Linked DNA regions of Wigglesworthia glossinidia endosymbiont of Glossina morsitans morsitans (Yale colony). The protein of the gene in region 3 binds, or shares a complex with, the protein of the main gene of each other region. Links are inferred from orthologs where the notes say so. Each region holds a gene or a part of one and is shown on either strand. Other genes may lie near its edges.

Evidence for each region.
Region 1: secY (region 3) and secG share a complex: the UniProt entries of both Escherichia coli proteins name them as parts of the sec protein translocase complex. The link is inferred for Wigglesworthia glossinidia endosymbiont of Glossina morsitans morsitans (Yale colony) from one-to-one orthologs.
Region 2: the proteins of secY (region 3) and secA are in contact, whole or in part, in a crystal structure (PDB 3DIN), measured with the Thermotoga maritima proteins. The link is inferred for Wigglesworthia glossinidia endosymbiont of Glossina morsitans morsitans (Yale colony) from one-to-one orthologs. Residues at the interface, in WP_004081795.1 of Thermotoga maritima: Glu108, Gly109, Glu110, Glu111, Ala236, Glu237, Arg238, Arg239, Ile240, Thr241, Ile242, Gln243, Tyr244, Ala245, Arg246, Arg247, Val248, Thr249, Gly250, Arg251, Arg252, Val253, Tyr254, Gly256, Ala257, Ser258, Thr259, Tyr260, Leu261, Pro262; in WP_004082002.1 of Thermotoga maritima: Glu261, Ala262, Arg263, Lys300, Ala301, Arg302, Thr303, Ile304, Ile305, Leu323, Tyr324, Asp325, Pro326, Val329, Ser330, Tyr333, Ile336, Lys340, Phe345, Val349, Glu363, Phe364, Tyr374, Ser375, Gly376, Gly377, Glu393, Ile395, Thr482, Ser483.

What each region holds. Positions count from the first base shown.
Region 1 is NC_016893.1:564,209-575,098, forward strand. Bases 8,080-10,890 are described here. They hold secG (preprotein translocase subunit SecG), read left to right. Parts: upstream 8,080-9,246; coding sequence 9,247-9,534; downstream 9,535-10,890. Other genes in these bases: glmM (phosphoglucosamine mutase), read left to right, coding at 8,080-9,197; nusA (transcription termination factor NusA), read left to right, coding at 9,998-10,890. In the rest of the region: recombinase RecA, read left to right, coding at 1-683; alaS (alanine--tRNA ligase), read left to right, coding at 722-3,337; transcription elongation factor GreA, read left to right, coding at 3,837-4,313; WIGMOR_RS02775 (RlmE family RNA methyltransferase), read left to right, coding at 4,433-5,044; ATP-dependent zinc metalloprotease FtsH, read left to right, coding at 5,088-7,007; folP (dihydropteroate synthase), read left to right, coding at 7,028-7,870; more of glmM, read left to right, coding at 7,857-8,079. UniProt on the Escherichia coli protein: Subunit of the protein translocation channel SecYEG. Overexpression of some hybrid proteins has been thought to jam the protein secretion apparatus resulting in cell death; while this may be true it also results in FtsH-mediated degradation of SecY.
Region 2 is NC_016893.1:603,771-610,342, reverse strand. The notes cover bases 1-3,085. They hold secA (preprotein translocase subunit SecA), read right to left. Parts: upstream 2,758-3,085; coding sequence 244-2,757; downstream 1-243. Other genes in these bases: WIGMOR_RS02945 (RNA polymerase sigma factor FliA), read left to right, coding at 1-236. In the rest of the region: lpxC (UDP-3-O-acyl-N-acetylglucosamine deacetylase), read right to left, coding at 3,269-4,144; cell division protein FtsZ, read right to left, coding at 4,212-5,375; cell division protein FtsA, read right to left, coding at 5,433-6,572. UniProt on the Escherichia coli protein: Required for protein export, interacts with the SecYEG preprotein conducting channel.
Region 3 is NC_016893.1:194,673-197,568, forward strand. It holds secY (preprotein translocase subunit SecY), read right to left. Parts: upstream 2,155-2,896; coding sequence 847-2,154; downstream 1-846. Other genes in the region: rpsK (30S ribosomal protein S11), read right to left, coding at 1-243; rpsM (30S ribosomal protein S13), read right to left, coding at 261-617; rpmJ (50S ribosomal protein L36), read right to left, coding at 718-834; rplO (50S ribosomal protein L15), read right to left, coding at 2,189-2,623; rpmD (50S ribosomal protein L30), read right to left, coding at 2,626-2,805. UniProt on the Escherichia coli protein: The central subunit of the protein translocation channel SecYEG. Consists of two halves formed by TMs 1-5 and 6-10.

The DNA.
Region 1 (10,890 bases), 380 kb from region 3 along the record:
CATTAGGTGTAGATATTAATAATCTTTTATGTTCTCAACCAGATACAGGAGAACAAGCATTAGAAATTTGTGATGTTTTAACTAAATCAGGTGCAGTTGACTTAATTATAGTAGATTCTGTTGCAGCTTTAACTCCAAAAGCTGAAATAGATGGCGAAATAGGTGATTTACATATAGGTTTAGCAGCAAGAATGATGAGTCAAGCTATGCGTAAGCTTGCAAGAAATTTAAAAAATGCCAATACTTTATTAATTTTTATTAATCAAATTCGTTTAAAAATTGGAGTGATTTTTGGAAATCCAGAAGTTACAACAGGTGGTAACGCTCTTAAATTTTATGCTTCAATAAGATTAGATATTCGACGTATTGGTTCTATTAAAGATGGAGATCATGTCATAGGAAGTGATACACGCGTAAAGGTAGTAAAAAACAAAATTGCTGTGCCTTTCAAACAAGCAGAATTTCAAATTTTATATGGACGTGGAATTAATACTGAAGGAGAAATTTTAAATTTAGGCGTGACATATAATATAATTGAAAAATTAGGATCTTGGTATAGTTATAATAAAACAAAAATTGGCCAAGGAAAAAATAATGTATATAAATTTTTTAAATTGAATAAAAATATTTCAAAAGAAATAAAAAAAGCAATAAAAGAAAAAAGCATAAAAATAAATAATTAAAGCGTAATTAAAAAAAAGCGAACTAAAATGTGTAAAAAATGAAAAATACTCCTGAAATTCGTAAAATTTTTTTAAATTTTTTTTCTAAAAAAAATCATAAAATTCTTGATAGCAGTAGTTTAATCGCAGAGGATGATAAAACTTTATTATTTACTAACTCTGGAATGCATCAATTTAAAAATATTTTTCTCGGTTTAGAAAAAATACAACATCCATGTATTGCTACAGCACAACGTTGCATGCGAGCGGGTGGAAAACATAATGATTTAGATGTAGTTGGAAAAACTGGAATTCATCATACTTTTTTTGAAATGTTAGGTAATTTTAGTTTTGGTGCATATTCAAAAGTAGAAGCGATTCAATTTGCATGGGAACTACTTACTGACAAAAAGTGGTTTAATCTACCAAAAGAAAAATTGTTAGTAACAGTATATTATAAAGACATAATTTCTTATGATATTTGGATTAATAAAACAAACATTAATCCTAATCATGTTATATTTATCAAAGATAAAAACAACAAACCGTATCATTCAGATAATTTTTGGACTATGGGAGATTTTGGGCCTTGCGGTCCATGTTCAGAAATTTTTTATTGTTTTAACAAAATTTATACAGTAAACGATACATTTTTAAAAAATCATTGTATTGAAATCTGGAATTTAGTATTTATGCAATTTAACTTGCAAGTTAACGGAGAATTATCGAAATTGCCTAAATTTGCTATTGATACAGGAATGGGATTAGAACGCATTTCTTCTGTATTGCAAAAAGTAAATTCCAACTATGATATAGATTTATTTCAAAAAATTATTAAATCAATCTTTACAATTATTAAAATTAAGAATTTAGATTTAATATCTTACAGGATTATTGCAGATCATATTCGTGCTACTGTATTTTTAATTTATGATAATGTTTTGCCATCAAATTCCGGTAGAGGATACGTGTTAAGAAAAATTATGCGTCGCGCTATTTTACATGGAAATATGAATTTAAAAGAAAATTATTTTTTTTATAAACTTGTTATTCCAGTAATACAAATTATGTCTTACATAGATATAAAATTGAAAGAGAAACAAAATTATATTAAAAAAATTGTCAAATCAGAAGAAAAGCTTTTTTTATGTTCTGTAAAAACAGGTATGCAATTTCTTAATCAAGAGCTTATTAAAATTCAAAATAATACTTTATCAGGAAAAATTATTTTTAAAATATATGATACTTATGGAATTCCTTTAAATTTAATACAAGATATTTGTCGAAAAAAAAATATTTTTTTTGATCAATCCGGATTTAGCATTGCTATGCAGATACAAAAAAATAGATCACAAAAAAGTAGTTATTTTAAAAATATTAAACATTACATATCAAATAATAATGAAACTGTTTTTTGTGGTTATTCTGATATAATTTGTACGACAAAAATTATCGCAATATATAATGAAAAAACATGCATAAAACAAATACAAGCTGATCAAGAAGGGATAATTATTTTAGATAAAACTCCATTTTACGCTGAATCTGGAGGACAAATTGGAGATTCTGGATTGTTGAAATCTTCTAATGGTACATTTAACGTAATAGATACAAAAAAAAATGGAAATGTCTTTATACATATTGGAAAAATGATATATGGTAAATTTGATATTGGAGACATAGTTGCTGCATCAATTGATCAAGAAAAAAGATTATCTATTACTTTAAATCATTCTGCCATACATTTACTACATACTACTTTACATCGTATTTTAGGCAATACTGCTATGCAAAGAGGATCTTTAGTTAAAGAAAATTATTTAAGTTTAGATTTTACCTACTACGAAAAAATGAACACAGAAAAAATACATAATATTGAAGATATGGTAAACGTACAAATTCGTAAAAATTTAACAATTCGTATAAATCACATGTCATTAAATGATGCATTAAAAATAGGCGCAATTGCTTTATTTAAAAAAAATTATTGTTCTCAGGTACGTGTCATAAAAATAGGTAATTTTTCAAATGAATTATGCGGAGGCACTCATGTTCAAAAAACAGGTGAAATTGGCTGTTTTATCATTGTTTCTGAAAAAAAAATTGCTTCAGGAGTACATCGTATTAAAGCTGTAACAGGAAAATATGCTATACAGTTTTTACAAAAAAAATTTGATCTTTTGAACTCAATTCAAGAATTAATGCAAAGTGATGCTTCAAATTTATTTGAAAAAATCAAACAAATGCAAAATAATCTGAAATCTCAAAGAAAAAAAATTTTTGAGTTTAATAATATAAAAATTAAAAATTGTATACTTGATATTCGTAAAAATATTAAAGTTGTTAACGAAACAAAAATTATTATTGATTTTATCAAAATTTCTTTGGATGCATCTATGTTGCGTTTAATTTTGAATAAATTGAAAGAAAATTTGAAAAATAGTATTATTGTTTTAGCTATTATAAATAAAAATCAAGTAAAAATCGCAGTAAGTGTCGCTAAAGAAACATCTAGAAATATACAAGCAAGTGATATTATAGATTATTTTAAAAAATTCAATACTATAAAAGGCGGCGGAAACGCATATTTTGCTGAAGCAAGCGGAATTTTAAATCCAATAGATTTACAATCTACATTTAAAAAAATATTTGTGATATTATCAAAAAAACTTTAGTATTTAATAGATAAAACATAATTTATTATTAATTTCAATGGTGAGGTGGCCGAGAGGTTGAAGGCGCTCCCCTGCTAAGGGAGTATATAATAAAACTATATCGAGGGTTCGAATCCCTCTCTCACCGATTTTTTGCATCCGTAGCTCAGTTGGATAGAGCACTCGGCTACGAACCGAGAGGTCAGGGGTTCAAATCCTCTCGGATGCATTATAAAATTAGTGTTATAGTTTGAATTATAAAAATTCATTTACACATATTGCTAAATTTTTAAAAAATTTTATTTCTTAAAAATTCATGATTATACATATTAAAAATAAATCATATAAAATTAAATAATTTATGTCATATCATATAAATCATAAAATTTTTCAAATTTAATTTAATAAAATTATTTTATATATTAATTAATAACAAAATTAAAATATATTAACATAATCAAACTAATTAGTGATATTAATATATATACAGTTAATTTTTAAATTTTTAAGAGATATAACTATGAATCATATTCCAATGACTTTAAATGGAGCAAAAAAATTACGCGAAGAATTAAAATATTTAAAACAAATACGACGTCCAGAGATAATTAAAGCTATTGCAGAAGCGCGACAATATGGAGATTTAAAAGAAAATGCAGAATATCATTCAGCAAAAGAGCAACAATATTTTTGTGAAGGAAGAATTCAAGAAATTGAAGCTAAATTAATTAATTCAAATATCATTGATATTAAAAAAATTCCCGTACAAGATCGTGTAGTTTTCGGAGTAACTATCAGTATAAAAAACTTGCATACTTCTGAAAAAAAAACGTATAAAATAGTCGGCGATGATGAAGCTGATTTTAAATATAACTTAATTTCTGTAAATTCACCTTTAGCACGTAGTTTAATTGGAAAAAAAACTCTAGATATCGTGGATGTATATACTCCTCGAGGAATAACAACGTACAAAATATTGGATATAAAATATTTATAAGTTAGCCTTTTAATTATTTTATGATAATGATAAAATTAAAATAAATTAAATCGTTTTATTATAGTAAGATAACTTTTCAATAAACTTAATTTATTTTTTTTAAATAGGAAATATACAGTATGTATTATACGTGTTCTAATACATGGTTATCACGACATTTTTCAGATAAATTTGTTAAAGAATCTAAGCGTTTTGGATATAGATCTCGTGCTTGGTTTAAGTTAGACGAAATGCAAAAAGCAAATAATATAATTACCTCTGGCATGACCGTTTTAGATCTAGGATCTTCTCCCGGAGGATGGTCCCAATACGCGTCTCAAAAAGTTAACAATTTGGGTCATGTAATTTCTTGCGATATTAAACCTATGCTTGAAGTATCAAAAGTATCATTTATTTTAGGTGACGCATTTAAAAAAGATGTTTTAAAAAAAATTTGCAAAATAAAAAATAAAGTAGATGTCATTTTATGCGATATTGCTCCTAACATTACCGGAATAACAGAGATTGATCATCCAAAATGTATAAGCATAAATTATAAGGCGCTAAATTTATGCAAGTATATATTACTAAAAAATGGAAAATTTATTATTAAAAGTTTTAATGGATCAGAATTTAAAAGATATTATACAGCAATAAAAAAATTATTCAAAAAAACAAAAATTTTTAAACCAGTTGCTTCTCGATTAAATTCTCAGGAAATATATATTATAGCAATTGGTTATAAAGTATAATATTTTTTAAATATCATTAAATAAATTAAATGAGGTTACTTTCTTGAGCGACATGGCTAAAAACTTAATTCTTTGGCTAATTATCGCAGTTGTTTTAATGTCTGTTTTTCAAAGTTTCGGGCCAAGTGATTCTAATAGACGTAAAGTAGATTATTCAACTTTTATGCTAGAATTAAATCAAGAGCAAATTAAAGAAACTCGTATCAATGGTCGAGAAGTTGTGGTTTTTAAAAAAGATGGTAGTAGATATACAACTTATATTCCAATTAATGATTCTAAATTATTAGATATTCTCTTATCAAAAAATGTAAAAATAATCGGAGAACCCCCAGAAGAACCAAGTTTACTAACTTCTATTTTTATTTCCTGGTTTCCTATGTTGTTATTAATCGGAGTATGGATATTTTTTATGCGTCAAATGCAAGGAGGCGGTGGAAAAGGAGCAATGTCTTTTGGAAAAAGCAAAGCGCGCATGTTAACAGAAGATCAAATTAAAACAACATTTCTAGATGTTGCTGGTTGTGATGAAGCAAAAGAAGAAGTAAGCGAATTAGTGGATTATTTAAAAGAACCAAAACGATTTCAAAAATTAGGTGGCAAAATTCCTAAAGGTATACTTATGATCGGTCCTCCTGGAACAGGTAAAACATTGTTAGCCAAAGCTATTGCAGGAGAAGCTAAAGTACCATTTTTCACAATTTCAGGATCTGATTTTGTAGAAATGTTTGTAGGAGTTGGCGCTTCTAGAGTAAGAGATATGTTTGAACAAGCCAAGAAAACTGCACCATGTATTATATTTATTGATGAAATTGATGCAGTAGGACGTCAAAGAGGTGCCGGATTAGGAGGAGGACATGACGAACGTGAGCAAACATTAAATCAAATGTTAGTAGAAATGGATGGTTTTGAAGGAAATGAAAGCATTATCGTAATTGCTGCTACTAACAGACCAGATGTTTTAGATCCAGCATTATTAAGACCAGGAAGATTCGACAGACAAGTTATCGTAGGATTACCCGATGTACGCGGAAGAGAGCAAATATTAAAAGTACATATGAAACAGGTTCCTGTTGCTTCTGATGTAGATTCTGCAATTATTGCACGCGGTACTCCTGGATTTTCGGGAGCAGATTTGGCAAATTTAGTAAATGAAGCAGCTTTATTTGCAGCAAGAAAAAATAATATACATGTATCAATGACAGAATTTGAAAAAGCAAAAGATAAAATTATGATGGGCACTGAAAGAAGATCCATGGTAATGACAGAAATACAGAAAGAAGCTACTGCATATCACGAAGCAGGACATGCGATTGTTGGTCGTCTAGTACCAGCACATGATCCAGTACATAAAGTCACTATTATTCCTAGAGGACGCGCTCTAGGAATTACTTTCTTTCTACCTAAAGGCGATATAATTAGTACTAGTAGACAAAAATTAGAAAGTCAAATTTCTACTTTATATGGCGGGAGACTTGCAGAAGAAATTATTTATGGAATTTCTCAAGTTTCTACTGGAGCATCTAATGATATTAAAGTAGCCACATCTATTGCACGCAATATGATTACACAGTGGGGTTTTTCTGATAAACTTGGTCCATTGCTATATGCAGAAGAAGAAGGAGAAATATTTCTAGGTCGATCAGTTGTAAAATCTAAACATATTTCTGATAAAACAGCGTGTATTATTGATCAAGAAATTAGAGCTTTGATTGAGAAAAATTACTTAAGAGCTCGTAAATTAATTCTAGAAAATATTGATATTTTACATGCTATGAAAGACGCTTTAATGCAATATGAAACTATCCACGCTTATCAAATTGATGATTTAATGAATCGAAAACCAGTGCGTCCACCATCTGATTGTACTGAAACAAAAACAAAAACTCATAGTGCAACAAATCGATTAGCAAATCAAAATCAAGCAAACATTATCAATAAAAGTGTTTTCAATCAAATTCAATAAAATTAACATCATTAAAGCTTATGCTTACAAAACTAAAGAATATATTATCAAAACCGTGCATCATGGGAATTTTAAATGTCACACCGGATTCGTTTTCTGATGGTGGACAGTTTACTTGCATAAACAAAGCGATTAATCACGTTCGTTTTATGATAGACTCGGGTGCTAAAATTATCGATGTTGGAGGAGAATCTAGTCGTCCAGGAGCAAAAAGGGTTAGCGAACTTGAAGAATCAGAACGAGTTATTCCAATAATAGAATATATTTTAAAAAAATTTAATGTGTTTGTTTCAGTAAATACATCGCATTTTTCTATTATGCAAGAATGTATAAAACTTGGTGTACATATAATAAATGATATTAGATCATTTTCTGAATGCAATTCGTTACATGATATTATTGATAGCGATGTTATGCTGTGCTTGATGCACATGAAAGGAAATCCAGAAAATATGCAAAAATTTCCACAGTATAAATGTATAAAATCAGAAATAAAAGAATTTTTTACAAAAAAAATTTCTTTTTTTATTAATCAAGGAATAAAAAAAAATCGTATAATCATTGACCCCGGTTTTGGTTTCGGAAAAAATATGGAACATAATTATCATTTATTAGCAAATCTAAAAATTTTTTTAGAATTTCAAGTTCCTATACTTGTAGGATTTTCAAGAAAAGTAATGACAGATATAAACAAAAAATATTTGCCAAATAAACGAATTATCGGAAGTATTGTATGTGCAATTCTTGCATGTATTGAAGGTGCATCTATTATTAGAGTACACGATGTCCAAGAAACTGTTGATGCACTAAGTATTTTCAATGCATTTATTTCAGAAAAAAATTTATTGCATGGTACATCGTAAATATTTTGGCACAGATGGAATACGAGGTAAATTTGGAAATAATCCAATTACTGCAGAATTTTTTATTCAGTTAGGAATAGCTGCAGGCAATGTGTTGTGTAAGCATTCCACTTCTTGTATAGTCGTAATTGGAAACGATACCAGAGAATCTGGACCGATATTAAAATCCGCATTAGCGGCAGGTCTTTCATGCTCAGGTATTTCATCACTTTTAATTGGAACTATACCAACTCCAGGTGTTTCTTATCTGACGAAATTTTTTCAAGCAGAAGCGGGGATTTCTATTTCTGCTTCGCACAATCCATTTAATGATAATGGAGTAAAATTTTTTTCTAGATCTGGAAAAAAATTATCTAAAATTGTAGAAAATAAAATTGAAAAAGAATTATTAAAATTATCATGTAATCAAAATAATTTATTATGTAAACAAAAATATCAGCAAACAAATGGAATTCAGCAGTACTTAAAATTCTGCGAATCTACTATTCCAAATAATTTAAATTTAACAGGATTAAATATTGTTGTAGATTGCGCTCATGGTGCCACATATCAAATTGCACCAAATTTATTAAGAAAATTAGGCGCCAATGTTATTGCTATCAGTTGTAAACCAAATGGGATTAATATTAATCATGAATGTGGTACAACGAATATTTTCCCATTAAGATATAGAGTATTAAAAGAAAAAGCAGATTTAGGTATTGCTTATGATGGAGACGGAGATCGTTTGATTATGATAGATCATCTCGGTAACATCGTAGATGGAGATCAAATTTTATATATTCTTGTGCGAGATAAAATAAAAAATAAAAAATTTCACGGAGGAGTAGTTGGTACATTAATGAGCAATATGGGTTTAGAAATTGCTTTAAAACGTTTAGGAGTGCCATTTTTAAGATCGCATATCGGAGATAGATATATTTTAAAAACGTTAGAAGAAAACGGATGGACGATAGGTGCCGAAAATTCTGGACATATAATTTTGTTGGAGCATTCTTCTGCTGGAGATGCAATTGTAGCAGGGTTGCAAATACTTTCTATTATTGTACATAATAAAACTACATTAAAAAATCTTTGCAAAGGAATTCAATTATTACCTCAAATTTTAATTAATGTACAATTAAACAAACAATCTAATCCATTAAAATCTCATGCTGTAAAACGTGTTAGTGCAGTAGCAAGAGAAACTTTAGCAGGTAATGGACGTATTTTATTAAGAAAATCTGGTACAGAACCTTTAGTTAGAATCATGGTGGAAGGCACAGAAGCTACTAAGGTAATTAAGCTAGCATATCATATTGCAACAATTGTAAAATCGGAGAGATAAATTTGATTTTTAAATTTTATGTTAATTTATATTTTTATAAAGGTAAAATATGCATATTTTTATATTAATTATTTTTTTATTAATTTCTATTGGATTAGTTTTTTTGATTATTATTCAAGATAGTAAATCTTACGATTTACATTCTACATATAATCCATTTTCTAGTAGTATTTTTGGTCAATCAACTTCTACAAATAAAATTACAAAAATAACAGCTTTTTTAGCAGCATTATTTTTCATTTTTAGTTTAATATTAGGTAGTTTAAACAGTCACATATCTCATCATGATAATAAATGGGAGCGTTTACTAACTGATTCAGATAAACAATTAAAATAAGCTCATTATTTACAAAACTTTTAAATGAATAAAAAAATATTGAAATATTTCTTGCCGAGATGGTGAAACCGGTAGACACGTTACTTCGAGGGAGTAATGCCTATAGGCATGCGGGTTCAAATCCCGCTCTCGGCATGATTTTAGCTAAAATCATCTTGATTTTTTATAAGTTTTAATTTATATTTACTAATGCGGGGTGGAGCAGCATGGTAGCTCGTCGGGCTCATAACCCGAAGGTCGTTGGTTCAAATCCAACTCCCGCAACCAACAAATAAACGTTAAAAAACTTAATCAAATTTTACTTTTGCCACTAGATCAGTCTTATTTTTTAAATTGAAAATATACATTTTTTGAATGATACAATCAGAAATTCAATAATTTATTCTTTTTTACTTAAAATTAACGATGTTTAATTTTTCAGAAAATATGCTTTAAAGATTTAAATAATTAATAGGCGATTTAAATGAATAAAGAAATTTTAGCTGTCGTTGAAGCTGTGTCTAATGAAAAAGAACTGCCAAGAGAAAAAATTTTTGAAGCGTTAGAAATCGCATTAGCAGCTGCTACAAAAAAAAAATATGATCAAGATATCGACGTAAGAGTTAGTGTTGATAGAAAATCAGGTAAATTTGAAACATTTCGTAGATGGATGATTGTAGACGAAGTTACACAACCTACACGAGAAATAACGTTAGAAGCTGCAAAAATTGATAATCCCACAGCAAAAAAATTTGAATACATTGAAGATAAAGTAAAATCAATTTTTTTTGATAGAATTACTACACAAACTGCAAAACAAGTAATTGTTCAAAAAGTTCGTGAAGCAGAACGAGCAATGATAGTCAATAAATTTCGTGCACACGAAGGCGAAATAATTACTGGAATAGTAAAAAAACTAAATCGAGATAGCATCGGGTTAGATCTTGGTAGTCATGCAGAAGCAATAATTAGTCGAGAAGAAATGTTACCACGAGAACATTTTAGATTAGGAGATCGAGTAAAAGGAGTACTATATTTAATTAAACCTGAATCTAGAGGAGCACAACTTTTTATAAGTAGAACTAAAAAAGAAATGTTAATAGAATTATTCAGGATAGAAGTTCCAGAAATTGGAGAAGAAATTATTAATGTTAAAGCTGCAGCAAGAGATCCAGGATTAAGATCTAAAATAGCAGTTTATACTAATGATAAACGTATTGATCCTATTGGTGCGTGCGTTGGAATGCGTGGAGCTAGAGTACAAGCAGTATCTAGAGAATTAGGCGGAGAACGAATAGATATAATTTTATGGGATAATAATCCGGCGCAGTTCGTTATTAACGCAATGGCTCCAGCCGAAGTAACTTCAATAATAGT
Region 2 (6,572 bases), 410 kb from region 3 along the record:
TTGAAGACACTAAAGATCCATGTCAATTATTGTTAATAAATACTCTAAAAATGAAAATTATTCAAGAAATTCGTAATTTGCCTAAACGCGAACAAGTCTTATTGAATCTATATTATCAACAAGAATTAAATTTAAAAGAAATCGGTTTAGTATTAGGAGTTGGAGAATCACGTGTCAGTCAGTTGCATAGTTTAGCTATAAAAAGATTGCGTGCTCGTTTAAAAGATAACATTTAAAAAAATTTTACTTGCATTTGCTTATTTTAAATTGAAATGAATTTATTTTGATTGTACTTAATGTTTTAATTACTTCATGTTTTAATGTATATAGCATGTTTTCGAACATAGTAAACGATTCTCTTTTATATTCTTGTTTTGGATCTTTTTGTGCATATCCTCTTAAGTGTATCCCTTGTCTTAAATAATCTATAGATGCTAAATGTTCTCTCCAAAGAGTATCTAAAGTTTTTAGCATAATATTTTTTTCAAAATTTCTTAAAGTTTTATAACCAATTTTTTGTTCTTTTTTTTGATAATTTTTTAGCATTTCTTCCAAAGTACGCTGATATATTACATGAATATTATTTTGTAATACTTCAATTGATAAATAAACATCAAAGTTTTCTTTTATTTTTTTTTGCAAATCTTTTATTTTTAATGATACATGGGATTCTTGCGTAGTATACTGTTTGAAAAAATATTTTAATACATCTTTACGTATATTATGAATTATTTCTTGAACATTTTCAGAATACAAAATTTCGTTTCTTTGATGATAGATAGCTTTTCTCTGCTCATTAGCAACATCATCATAATCTAATAATTGTTTTCTCATATCAAAATTACGATTTTCTACTTTGCTTTGTGCATTAGAAATAGCTTTTGTAATCCATTTATGCTCAATTGCTTCACCGGAACGCATACCTAATTTTTGCATAGTCTGTATAATACGATTTGAAGAAAAAATTCTCATTAAATTATCTTCCATAGATACATAAAATCTCGACGAACCAGGATCTCCTTGACGACCCGATCTACCTCTTAATTGATTGTCAATACGACGTGACTCGTGACGTTCGGTACCAATAATATGTAAACCGCCTAATTTGATGACTGTTTGATTTCTAACTTTCCAGGCTTCTTTAATTTCTTTAACTTTTGTTCTATTTAAATTTTTTTTATATTTTATAAGTTCAGATTTCCAATTTCCTCCAAGGATAATATCCGTGCCTCTTCCTGCCATATTTGTAGCTATCGTAATAGCTTGAGGATATCCTGCTTGAGAAATAATTTCTGCTTCCAATTCATGGAATTTTGCATTAAGCACTTTATGTTTAATTCCTATTGATCTTAATATTTTTGAAATTTTTTCAGATTTTTCAATAGAAATTGTGCCAACTAAAACGGGAATTTTTTTTAAATAACAATCTTGTATATTTTTTACAATTGCAGATAATTTTTCTTTTTCTGTCATATATACTAAATCGGACAAATCTTGACGAATAATAGGTCGATTTGTAGGAATGACAATAGTATCTAATTTATAAATTGCTTTAAATTCTTCAGCTTCAGTATATGCAGTACCTGTCATTCCAGATAATTTTTCATATAATCTAAAATAATTTTGAAATGTAATTGATGCTAAAGTTTGATTTTCATTATGCACTGGTACATTTTCCTTAGCTTCTATTGCTTGATGTAATCCATCAGACCATCTACGACCAGGCATTGTACGTCCAGTATGTTCATCAACAATAATAACTGTATTATTTTTTATGATATAATCTACATTTTTAAAAAATAATGTATGCGCTCTTAATGCAGAAAGCACATGATGCATAAGTGTAATATTACTAGAAGAATATAAAGAATCTTCTTTATTAATTAATTTATGTTTAATTAATAATTTTTCGATTAATATCAAGCCTCTTTCTGTTAAATTAACTTGACGAGATTTCTCGTCTATTGAAAAATGCCCTTGACCTTGAAAGGTATCAGAATCTTCTTGATCCTGCTTAATTAAATTGGGAATTAATTGATTAATCTTTAAGTAAATTTCTGAACTATTGTTAGTAGGGCCTGAAATAATTAATGGAGTACGAGATTCATCAATAAGAATCGAATCAACTTCGTCGATTAATGCAAAATATAGTTTACGTTGTACTTTTTCATTTATATCAAAAATCATGTTATCTCTTAAATAATCGAACCCATATTCATTATTTGTACCATAAGTAATATCTGATAAGTAGGCATGACGCTTTTCTGAAATAGTTAAACCAGATAGATTTACACCAACAGTTAATCCTAAAAATTCAAATAAAGGTTGATTATTACTTGCATCTCTTTTTGCTAAATAATCATTTACAGTAACTATATGTACACCATGCCCTAATAAAGCATTTAAATAAGCTGGTAAAACTGAAGTAATAGTTTTACCTTCTCCGGTACTCATTTCAGCAATACAACAGCGATTTAATACTATCCCGCCCATTAATTGAACGTCAAAATGTCGCATATTAAATAATCTTTTGCTGACTTCTCTCACAGTTGCAAATGCTTCTGGTAATAGAACATCTAAACTACAACCATCTGAAATACGATTTTTAAATTCTATAGTCTTATTAGATAGTTGTTGATCAGTAAGAATTTCCATGTGAGGTTCGAATCGATTGATTATTAAAACGAGCTTTTGAATTTCTTTTAAAGCTCGATCATTAGTATTTCCAAGAATTTTATTAAAAAATTTTCTGAACATATCTCTGCATAGAATTTTATGAAAATTTATTTTATTTAAAAATTACTATTGTTAAATGATAATGTATATTTGAATATAATATTTAAATAAATTTATCTGATTTTTTTTACGATTAAATTAATATTTAAAATATTTTGAATGATTATGTAATAATTTTTATTTGTTACTGAAATAATAATTTTAATTTTGACTAAAAAATTTAATTTATTAATTAAAAATTATTTTATATTAAAAATATTTTAAAAAAAATATATTTTATACTAATTAAAATTTTTTAAAATATTAACAATTACTCTTATTTAAGATAATTAATAAATAAAAAAATTAAAATATATTAAATAATACATACTACTTAATAAAATACGATATATTTTATATTTTAATATTTTAAAAATTTTATTTGAAATAAATATTTTATGTGTAAAAAAAATATTTAAAATATTTTATATTTATTTTTAATAATTATAAATTACATTTACTTAAAAAGTAACTGAATTTTATTTTTAATAATTTATGAATTTTTTTTCAATTTTTTTAATCCCCAGGTGTTTTTATTTTTTAAAATTTTTTTAAGTAATAAATAATTCATTGTATGACCTGGTTTAAAAGCTCTAAAAGCTCCTAAAATATTATAACCTGGTATAAAAAAATCTCCTATTATATCAAGTATTTTATGACGTACAAATTCATTATCAAATCGTAGTCCATGATGATTTAAAATATTTTTTTCGCCTATAACAATCGCACAATTATAACTGCATCCTAAAGCTAATTTTTGAGATCTTAGAATGTCTATATCTTTTAAAAATCCAAAAGTTCTAGCGCGACTAATTTTCTCAATAAAAGATTTAATAGAAAAAGTAAAAAAGTAATTTTGTAATGTTGCAGATATTACTGGATGATTAAAATCAATAGTGACATCTAAAGTAAATTGATTATGTGGAACAACCTCGATCCATTTATCTTCTTTTTCAACACGTACTAATTTTTTTATATATATAAATTTTTTTTCATATGCTAATTTTTTAACTCCAGCACGTAATATTAAATTTACAAAAGGCCATGCACTGCCATCCATAATAGGAATTTCGGAACCTGTTAATTCAATAACAATGTTGTCAATCCATAATCCTGATAAAGCAGCACTTAAATGTTCGATAGTAGAGATTTTTATTCCATTTTTATCTTCTAAAGACGTACAAAATTTGGTATTTTTAATCATATCAATATGAGAAACTAATTCTACCGGAGGTACTAAATCAATACGTCGATAGATAATTCCAGTATTTTCTGGAGCAGGAAGAAGTGTTAACGTAATCATTTTTCCTGAATGAAGCCCTATCCCTGTACACTGTATAGACTTTTTTAAAGTATTTTGTTTAATCATATATTGCTTTACTTATACTAACATAGTAATAGAGAGCAGTTTTGCTTGTTTCGTTCTTTAATAAAAATTAATCTGCTTGTTTACGTAAAAAAGCCGGAATATCTAAGTAATCAGATTGAAGATTATCTTCTATTATTTTTTTGTTATTTAACAACTTTTTATGTATAAGAGTTTTGTTATCTAGAGATGATCCTTGTGCAGGGTAATTGTAGGTAAAATGATCGATATTTTTTTTATTAACGTCTACGTTTTTAACTAACTTTATTTCAGGTCTTTTATCCATCCCAATTCCAGTTGCTACAACAGTAACACGTAATTCTTCATTCATATTAGGATCTAACGATGTTCCAATTACTACTGTAGCATTATCTGAAGCAAAAGAACGTACTGTATTTCCAACAGATTCAAATTCATCTAAACGTAAATCAAATCCTGCAGTAATATTTACTAGGACTCCACGTGCTCCAGAAAGATCGATATCTTCTAACAAAGGACTAGAAATTGCCATTTCAGATGATTCTTCTGATCTATTTTCGCCTTTAGAAGTACCTGAACCCATCATAGCATACCCCATTTCTGACATAACTGTTTTTACATCGGCAAAATCTACATTAATTAATCCCGGACGTGTAATTAATTCTGCAATTCCTTGAACTGCATTTTTTAATACATCATTTGCTGCACTAAATGCATCTAACAATGAAATTCCGCGACCTAATACTTTCAATAATTTATCATTTGGAATAATTATTAAAGAATCTACACTTTTCGAAAGTAAATCAATACCTTGTTCTGCGAACAACATACGTTTTTTACCTTCGAAGTGAAATGGTTTTGTAACTACTGCTACGGTTAAAATTCCGAGATCTTTAGCAATTTCCGCAATTACTGGAGCGGCACCTGTACCGGTACCTCCACCCATACCCGAAGCAATAAATACCATGTCGGCGCCTTCTAACATGGCACGAAGCGCATCTTTATCTTCTTCTGCAGAATTTCTCCCTATTTCTGGATTTGCACCAGCTCCTAAACCTTTTGTAATACTATTGCCAATTTGAATTGTTTGATTGACTTCAGTTTTTTTTAATGCTTGAGCGTCAGTATTAACTGCAAAAAAATCGACGCCTTCGATACATTCGCGTACCATATGTTCAACTGCATTTCCTCCACCACCTCCAATTCCAACTACTTTAATGACTGCATCACTAGTTAATTCCATTGGTTCAAACATAATATATCTCCAAAACTAATCGCATCAAAAAAATTGATTTGACTTAATTTTCAAGTTTTAAAATTCTTTTTTAATCCAATTATTAAATTTTTTTATCCAATTTGCAAAAAAAGTATATTTTTCTGTTGTTTCAATATCTTTATTAAAAACGTATTCTTTACCATAATGTAATAAACCTACTACTGTTGAATGATATGGATGATTTACAGATTCAGTTAATCCTGAGATATTCTGAGGTCTTCCAATACGTACTTGCATACGAAATACTTGTTGTGCGCAATCGGATAATCCGTCGATTTGGGATGCACCTCCCGTTAACACTATACCTGCAGATAAATGGTGTTTAATTTTTTCAGAACGTAATTGTTTTTGCAAATTTAAAATTTCATCGCTAACTAAATGTAATAACTCTGTATATCTTGGTTCGATAACTTCTGCCAGAGTTTTTCTTTGTAAACTTCTTGTAGGTCTACCTCCTAAACTAGCAATTTCTACGGTTTCTTCTTTATTGACTAATGATTTTAAAGCACATCCGTAATGAATTTTAATTGATTCAGCTTCTAAAGGGGGTGTGCCAAAAGCATATGAAATATCTTTAGTAACTATGTTTCCGGCATATGGAATTACTTTTGTATAGCGTAACGCTCCGGCAGTGTAAATTGCAATATCCATGGTGCCTCCGCCCATATCTACTATGCATACCCCAAGTTCTTTTTCATCTTCGGTTAACACCGAACAACTAGATGCCAATCCAGAAAAAATTAATTGATCTATTTTTACTCCACATCTACGTGCAGCTTTAATCATATTTTTTGCCATATCGTTATGACACGTAATTAAATGAACACTAGCTTGCATTCGTACGCCTGCTAATCCAATTGGATTTTTGATACCTTCTTGATAATCGATAGTATAATCTTGTGGAATTACATGAAGAATACGATGTTCATTTTTTATTCGTACGGATTTTGCAGTATGTACAACATTTTCTATATCTTCTTGTGTCACTTCTTCTTCAGTAATCGGCACCATGCCAATTTCGTTTTGACATGAAATGTGTTTTCCTGAAAGAGCAAGATAAGCAGATTCGATATGACATTTCGCTGTCATTTCAGCTTGGTGAACTGCTTGTTGTACACATTGTACTACTGCTTCTAAATCATTTACTCCACCTTTATCAATTCCTTTAGAAGGAGA
Region 3 (2,896 bases):
TATGCCATATTCTTTTGCTATTTCAGAACATTTTTCTGCGGCAACTTGTGCGGCAAATGGTGTAGATTTTCTAGATCCACGAAATCCAGATCCTCCAGATGTAGCCCATCCTAATGTATTTCCTTGTCGATCAGTAATTGTGACAATTGTATTGTTAAAAGATGCATGAATATGCGCTATTCCGTCTAAAATTTGTTTTTTGTTCTTTTTTTTTGCAAATTTAGCGCTTATTTGTTTAGACATTTTTTTATAATTCCGAATTATTTTTTAATTGCTTTTCTAGGTCCTTTTCTGGTACGTGCATTAGTTTTCGTTCGCTGACCACGTACTGGAAGATTTTTTTTATGCCTTAATCCTCGATAAGTTCCGAGATCTATCAGTCTTTTTATATTTAAAGTAACTTCTCTACGTAAATCTCCTTCGATTTTAAGTTTTGATATTTCTGTACGAATTGATTCTAATTCTAAATTACTTAAAGAATTTACTTTTGTGTTTAATTTTATTCCTGTTTTTTTGCATATTTTTTTCGAAAGAATATTTCCTATTCCGTAAATATTTTTTAACGCAATTACTATTTGTTGTTTTTCTGGAATGTTTATTCCTGCTATACGTACCAATACTGTATTCCTATACTTGAATGGTTAAAAATTAAATTTATAGACGAGTTTTAATTGTACTAAAAATTAATCTTTTAATCTATAAAATTTATTCATAAATTTATCCTTGACGCTGTTTATGTTTTGCGTCAGATATGCATAATACTCGAACTACTCTTTTACGTTTAACAATTTTACAATTACGACAAAACTTTTTTACAGAAGCGCGTACTTTCATAAAATCCTCAGATCATTTAGTAAAATTTTTAAGATTTGCTTTTTTTAATACTGAACTATATTGGCTAGACATAATTAAAGTTTGTACTTGTGTCATAAATTCTATAATAACAACTACTACTATTAGTAATGATGTTCCTCCGAAATGAAATGGAGCCTGTACAAATACTCTAAAAAATTCTGGCATTAAACAAATTAATGTTATATAAGTAGATCCTATTAAAGTGAGACGCATCATAATTTTATTAATATATTGTGCTGTTTTAACGCCAGGACGAATTCCGGAAATAAATGCTCCGGATTTTTTTAGATTATCTGCAGTATCTTTTGAATTAAAAACTAATGAAGTATAAAAAAAACAAAAAAATATAATAGCGCATGCATATATAATAGAATATGATAAATGTCCTGGTTCTAAATATGCTGCAAGAGATGTTAACCAAGACCATCCAATTCCTCCTCCGAACCACGATGCTATAGTAGCTGGAAACAAGATTAAACTAGAAGCAAAAATTGCTGGTATTACCCCTGACATATTGATTTTTAATGGCAAATGTGTGATGTGTGCAGCGTAAATTTTTCTTCCTTTTTGTCGCATAGCATAATTCACTGTAATTTTACGTTGTCCACGTTCAATGAACACAACAAAAAAAGTAATTATAAAAATTAATGTCATAGATACTAAAATAGTTAAAATTTTTAAATCTCCTTGTCTTGCTTTTTCAATAGATTGAATTATGTCTATTGGTAATCCAGCAACAATGCCTGAAAAAATAAGTAACGAAATTCCATTTCCTATTCCACGTGAAGTAATTTGTTCGCCTAACCACATTAAAAAAATCGTACCAGATACTAAACTGGTAATAGTAGTAATATAAAATTCTAAGCCTTTTTGTATCACTAATTCTTGCATACCAGGCATATTTGGTAGTCCAATTGCAATGCTCATAGATTGTATGATAGCTAATATCAATGTACTATACCTTGTATATTCATTAATTTTACGTCTTCCAAATTCTCCATCTTTTTTTATTTCAGATAATTTTGGATGTATTATCGTTAACAATTGTATAATAATTGAAGCTGAAATATGCGGCATGATACCTAAGGCAAAAATTGAAGCACGACTTAATGCTCCACCGGAAAACATGTTAAATAATTCAATAATTGTGCCTTTTTGTTGTTCAATTAAATTTGAAAGTATATTTGTATCGATTCCTGGAATTGGAATAAATGAACCAATACGGAATATAATTAATGCAAAAATTACAAAAATTAATCTATTTTTTAACTCAAATAAATTATTTTTATTTTTTTTTATATTAAATTGAGATTTTTTTTTATAATTTAGTAAATTATTCAATTTTCCCACCCGCTAATTCAATTGCACGTTTAGCGCCTTTACTTGCATATAAATTTTTTACTTTTATTTTTTTATTAAAATTTCTAGAAAAAATTAGTTTTGCTTTTTTAATTTTTAAACTAACAATTTTACGTTTTTTTAATAATTTCAGATCTATGATAGTATCTTGAATTTTTTTTAATTGAGATAAGGGTACTTCTTTAATTAAAAGTGATTTGCGAGATATCGTATGTCCAAATTTTGGTAAACGTCTATATAAAGGCATTTGCCCCCCTTCAAAACCTCTTCGCACTTTACCTCCAGATCGAGATTTTTGACCTTTATGGCCGCGCCCTCCTGTTTTTCCTGTTCCTGACCCAATTCCTCTGCCTTTACGTTTTTTAACACGTTTGGAATTTGGTGATGGTGAAATAGTATTTAAGTACACTTTTATTCCTCTATTTTGAGCAAATAAGAAATGGAATGTATCATTCCTAGCAATCTTTTAGATTTTTTTCTCTCTACGGTATGTCCAATATGACGCAAACCGATTCCTATAAGAGTAGATTTATGTTTTTTTGAACAACTAATTACGCTTTTAGTTTGAGTAATTTTGATAAATTTTGTCATTGAAAATTTTTTCCTAATATTTCTTCAATAGATTTACCGCGTTTTTCAGCAATATATTTAGGAAATTTCATACTTTTTAATGCATTAATAG